DNA from 2 places in the Bacillus cereus group sp. MYBK79-1 genome. Region 2 is predicted to be linked to the other one. Evidence: riboswitches for the same ligand, from Rfam matches in the RefSeq annotation. Region 2 holds a riboswitch; the other holds the start of a gene.

Region 1 (3,193 bases), on a different contig from region 2:
GTGACGTCATATTATCTTTCTTAAGCGATGCAAAAGCTGAAGTGTTATGCTGAATAATCGCTCCTACAGATACAACAGGTATACCTTCCACACGAGCCAACGTTACATTTTCTTGTGCGCTTATTGCGAAGTCAGCTTTTCCTGAAGCTATCATTTGCTCCGCTGTCACATTATCACCTGGCTGAATAATTTCTACATCTAATCCTTGCTTTTTATAATACTCGTTCGCTTGCGCTACATATAAACCAGTATGATTCGTATTCGGAAACCAATCTAATACTACTTTTACTTTTTGATCTTTACTTGCACTTTCTTCTTTCTTCGCCGGATTACATCCAGCCACACCTACTGCTAATAAGGCAGCCAACATAACTTTTAAACCTTTTTTCATTTTCTGCCGTCCTTTCTATATATCCATGGTGCTGTTATTCTTGCCATAAACTCTACGATAAAATACAGGCATAATGTCACCATAACAATAATTGCTGCCACGCCAAATACTCGGGCTGTTAAAAAGGATTTTGTAGCCCTTGTAAGCATAACTCCTAATCCTTCGCTTGCACCGAGCCATTCTCCAATAATTGCTCCCATTACGCTATATGTAACTGCAATTTTTAAACCTGAGAAAAAGTATGGAAGCACTGCGGGAAACTTTACTTTCTGGTAAACTTGCCATTTCGTTGCCTTCATCGTTTGCAACAACTTCAACATATTTTTATCTACCGTTTGAAAACCTTCTAAAATGCTAAGCGCAATCGGGAAGAAACAAACGAGTATGACTACCATTACTTTCGGTAGCATTCCATATCCAAACCAAATAATAAATAACGGTGCAAGTACAACGATTGGAATCGTTTGCGAAATAACAAGCAACGGATTTATTAAAATACGAAATAAAGGGATAACGTCCATAATAATTGCAATACTTGTCCCAATTAAAATCGCAAAGAACAGTCCGATTAGAACCTCTTGTAACGTTTGCATCGTATTCGGTAATAGTAAATCTTTCATTCCAATTAATTCTTGAACAATGGCAGAAGGCTTCGGCAAAATCCACGGTTCAATTTTAAATAATGAAACAGATCCTTCCCATATTGCAATGAGAAGGATAAGCCAAATTGTTGTAATTATTTTAGATTGCTTCTGGTTTTGCATATTCATCACGGTACTTCCAAACCTTTTCATCTATCGTTACACCAGTGCTTGGACGATAATGGATTTTAATAGAAGTAATCACTTCTTCTGCTCCAGCATCCACACAAGCTTGTTGCGCACGTTTAATGACGTCAAGAAGTACATCTAATTCTCCTTCCAGCGTTGTTTCCATTGCCCCTACTTCATAACGAACTCCCGATTGTTGTACAACTTCAATTGCTTTATCGACAACAGAATACACATCTTTATTCTTCGCTTGTGGTACTACTGAAAATGAAATTGTAACTTGTTGTGACATAGTAAAATCCCCCTTATAAAATAAAATGTTAAAACAAGAAAAGGCTTTCCTACTGCGTAGGAAAGCCTTGTATGCAAGTTATTATAGAATAACATATGCTACATCACTTTAAGTAACTCCCTACGCTGGCATTATCCAGATCAGGTTGAGGGTCGATGTATACTTACATCCTCTCAGCCAATTGGCTCCCCGGTCCTTAATTCGTTTTCATTGTAGCATGATTTATTTTATTGAACAAACAAAAGCGTGTATAATCATTTCATTTAACTTTTGAATTCCCCAATTAACTCTTGTAACTCCTGTGAAAGCCAGCTTAAAGAACTAGCTAATTCAGCAATATCTTGTACAGACATTTCCTGTTCTTTCATACTTTCTTCAATATTACTACTACTATTCGCATACGTGTTTGCGATAAGCGATAGTTCATTTACAACACGAACTATATTTTGGCTATTTTGCAATATATCACTTGAATTGCTAGAAACAACTCTAACTTGATTTGTAACAGATTGTGCTGATTTTGAAATTTTTTCAAAGAAAGTACCACTACTTTCAACAAGTTTCATTCCAGATCCTACTTCTTTTGAAGCTTTTTGCATTGAAGCAACAGCTTCTTCCGTTTCAGCTTGTGTTTCCCCTATTAATTTCGCTATATCTTTTGCTGATGCTTCCGTCTGCTCTGCTAATTTACGCACTTCATCAGCAACAGCTTCAAATCCCTTTCCGCTTGCATCAGTACGTGAAGCTTCAATAGAAGCATGTAAAGCTAGCGAATTCGTTTGATTTGAAATACCTGTAATTACATTGACAATATCTCTAATTTCTTTTGATCTTGTTTCCAAAGAATGAATGATAGAAGATAAATCTTGTACTGCATTTTGTATTATATTCATTTGATTAATCGCCTGTTTAATAACACCATTTCCTTTTACTGAATGATGCTTCGTACCTTCAGACTCTTTCGCCATTTGTTCTGCAGCATTCTTTATCTCTTCCATCTTATCTTCCATTTCACATACAATACCTAAATACTGTGGTACTGACGTTTCTTGTGATTGAGCGCCAGCTCTTAATCCAACCATAGAACTTACGATTTCTTGAACTGCCATACTATTCTCTTTCGTACTCACTGACAATTCTTGTGAAGATGAGGAAACCTGTTCTGCTGTCTGCTTCACTTTATCTATAATTCCTTTAAACTTCTCGATGGTATTATTAAAATATGCATTAATAATACCAATATCATCTGGTCTTTCCTCTAATTTAATACTTAAATCACCTTCACCGACTTTACGCAATCCTTCACGTAAATCTCGCAATGGAGCAAGTGCGTTACGTACGATTAAGAATTGAATAACAGTGGCAATTAGAACAGAAATACAAATAAACATTAAACCTTGTATAATGAATCTTTCCTTTGTAATAGGAACAATAGAGGCATCTACATCGGCTGCAACAATTGCCACAATATTTCCGTCTCCATCTTTAATTGGCTCTAATATCGTTACCCATGTTCCTAATGCATCTTCATATACTACTGTCATGTTTGCTTTTTTTGTGTTCATTACTTTATCATATGCTTCCATCCAAAGATCTGGTTGTTTATAATATTCTCCCGGCCTTACTTCAACAACATTTGCTAACCCTGTAGACAAATCAACGATTAGTAACTCACCTTTTTCATTTTCTTTTGCTCCAACAATATAGGTTTGTCCAACACTATTCAATTCTTCCGTTGCT
Region 2 (3,193 bases):
ATAAGGAAGAGCAGATGGCAACTTTAATTTAAGAAAAACATCTTTTTTCGTTGCTCCATACGTAACTAAGAGCTCCTCCCATTCTTTTTTCGTACTGCGTAGTCCATCATACGTATTGACCGCAATTGGGAAAAACGTAATTAAAACCGTAACAACGACCTTACTCCAAATTGTATATCCAAACCATAAAACGAAAAGCGGAGCAAGTGCTGTAATAGGAATTGTTTGTGAAGCGACTAATAATGGATAAAATGCTCTCTCCATCCAATTACTCGCATTCATTAACATCGCTAGCCCTACCCCAAGTACGATAGAAATAGCCACCCCTATTAAAACGACGGATAAGGTTGCCGGTAAATGAACCGTAAATAATATATCTTTTAGTTTCCATATCTTCACTACAATTGCAGACGGTGACGGTAAAATGTACATTTCATCTACAATTCTTGCCCCTACTTCCCAAAGGGCAAGTAAAATACTAGAAAGTGTAAGAGCAGGTAATAACTCCTTCAACCGGTTCATCATACGAGTACCTGCCTTTGTAACATACTAAGAAGCTCATCTTTCAGCGCTAACACTTCCGGCTTATATAAATCTTTTCTTGTCCGGTTACAATCAAGCGGTACAATCCTCTCGGTTAAAGTAGTTATCGGTTGATTTTCTACAACGAAAATTCGATTAGAAAGAAATAATGCTTCTTCCACATCATGAGTGATAAACAAAATTGTTTTTTCCCACTCTTTCCATTGTTCAAACAACCATTCTTGCAAAGATGCCTTCGTTAAAGCATCTAGCGCGCTAAACGGTTCATCTAACAGCAATATCTCCCCGCCTGTTAATAAAGTTCGGATAAAGGATACGCGTTGCCTCATACCACCAGATAAATCTTTCGGATATTTAGTCTCATACCCTTGTAATCCAAATTTATGTAGCAGTTCCTTTGCCTTTATTTGTGCTTCTTTCTTCTGTACACCTTGGCACTCTAGCGGCAGAGCAGCATTCTCAATAATCGTTCTCCACGGCAGGAGCATATCTTTTTGGGGCATATACCCTACAGGATGGCTCTTCGTTTCTGTCAGCTCTATCTGACCAGTACTTGCTTCTTCTAAACCTGTAATAAGGCGAAATAAAGTACTTTTCCCGCATCCACTCGGTCCGATAATACTTACAAACTCTTTATCTTGTATAGAAGCATTTAATTCATTGATGATTGGTTTCTCATCATAATGAAAAGAAACATTATGAAACTGTAGTATGTTCTTGCTCCTCAAATCCCCACATCTCCTTACGGTAGGACATATCCCAGAATAAATATTCAAATCGACTGGAATATAGGAAAATCTCCTCTAATCGATCTAGCTCTTTGTCAGACTTTCCAACTGCCATTTCATTTAATAAATCTATTAACCAAATACAAAGGTTACCGTATTCTTCAGAACTATATCCTTGAATCCACTCACCAAAAAACTCATGATCTCTTGCTCCAGGAATATCATTTAAACGCTTTCCAATTTCCCAATAGCTCCACATACATGGAAGAAGTGCTGCTATTAATTCCGCAAGTGTGCCATTTTGAGATACAGACATCATGTAATTTGTATAAGCTAAATTTTTAGCAGATGGTTTTGCTGACTCTATCTCCTCTATAGAAATTCCAAGTCTTTTTGCATACTGTTTATGGATCGTCATTTCTCCATTTAATATTCCATCAATTTGTTCAGCGAATTTCCCCATTACTTGTGGATTCGTTGCCTTTACAACACCAATCGCATATAGCTTTGCATAATCTAACAAATATAAATAATCTTGAATAATATAATACTGAAACTTATCTTTTTCTAACGTGCCATCCCCCATACCTACTACAAACGGATGATTATGACTCATCTCCCAAACTGGTTGTACAGTTTCTAATAATCTATCGCAAAATTTCATTTCCCTATCCCCTTCCGGTATGTGTATATAAATAAAAAACCACTTCTAAATAAGAAGTGGTTACAGCAAACAAAATTATAATTTATTCGTTGCTCCACTTCCCTTCGCTAGTATTACCTAGATCAGGTCTGTAAGGGTTAAGGATTATTCCTCTCTCAGCACAACAAGCACCCCTAGTGGTTCAATATGAAATTTTCAAATAAAAAAGCCCCGTTTCTATACGCAAAGAAACGGGGACTCATTATTAGTGTCCGAATTGCTTCCCTACGCTAGCATAATCTAGATCAGGTAATGAAAAGGATCAAAGGCTTACGGCCTACTCTCAGCTGGCAACACCAGCTCTCCTAGCAAACTATGAAATTAACACTGTCAGTATAACACCGTAATAAGACATCATCAACTGTTTTAATTTTCTCAATTATCAACAAAATAACAAAGCTATATAATACTTATATTCTATGTTAGAAATTATTATCCTAATTAATTAGGTAAAAAGGAATCATTATCCTCAAAAAATTTATTTTTATATTGATTTCATATTACATTTATGTGAATAAACCCACTATATTATATCTTTATACTATAATAAAATTACAACTATACAACTAGAGGAGGTCTCTATTATATGAATATGAAAGCTACTGCTTTAACAGCAACTACTGTCGCAATTGCTTCTTTACTTCCTTCTATGGGAGAAACAAATGTACAAACAGCCAACGCTGAACAATTATCTAATGTGAAAACTGGATATGTAAAAGTCGATCAGGTAGCCTTACATACAAAAGATAACGCAAATAGCTCATCAATTGATACAATTCGCTTTAATACGAAGGTGAACATACTTGAAACAACTAATGGTTGGTATAAAGTATCTGTTAATAATAAAGTAGGTTACGTACAAAAAGATTCTATTCTACTAAAAAACAAACTTCAATCTAATAATCAATATATCGTTAATGCCAATGCATTAAATGTTCGATCTGAACCTAATTTAGAATCTTCAATTTTAGATGTATTACCAAATGGAAAATTCGTTACCATTCAAGAAGAACAAGGCGATTGGTATAAAATTTTACATAATGGCAAAACAGGTTACGTACAAAAAGCATTCGTTTCTAATGGTTCACAGCCTTTAGTAAAAGGTATCACAGTTCAAAATAATACAAAATACACAGTTGCAACACCTAAACTTAATGTACGTAGCACCGCTAGTACAAGTAGTGCACTACTTGGTTCATTACAAAATGGAACACAACTA

The links. Region 2 has a riboswitch for thiamine pyrophosphate ahead of tenA (thiaminase II). Riboswitches for the same ligand answer to the same signal wherever they lie in the genome.
Positions count from the first base shown of each region.
Region 1: linked by a shared signal. The riboswitch ahead of ACTFOB_RS18595 (MTH1187 family thiamine-binding protein) and the one ahead of tenA (thiaminase II) in region 2 are both predicted to bind thiamine pyrophosphate.

Region 1 is NZ_JBQAEO010000012.1:41,271-44,463, reverse strand. It holds gene ACTFOB_RS18605 (ABC transporter substrate-binding protein) at 1-391, opposite strand, end outside; gene ACTFOB_RS18600 (ABC transporter permease) at 388-1,161, opposite strand; gene ACTFOB_RS18595 (MTH1187 family thiamine-binding protein) at 1,133-1,453, opposite strand; TPP riboswitch at 1,554-1,655, opposite strand; gene ACTFOB_RS18590 (methyl-accepting chemotaxis protein) at 1,717-3,193, opposite strand, start outside.
Region 2 is NZ_JBQAEO010000003.1:5,023-8,215, reverse strand. It holds gene ACTFOB_RS06880 (ABC transporter permease) at 1-522, opposite strand, end outside; gene ACTFOB_RS06875 (ABC transporter ATP-binding protein) at 522-1,271, opposite strand; gene tenA (thiaminase II) at 1,240-1,935, opposite strand; TPP riboswitch at 2,018-2,120, opposite strand; TPP riboswitch at 2,180-2,291, opposite strand; gene ACTFOB_RS06865 (SH3 domain-containing protein) at 2,561-3,193, shown strand, end outside.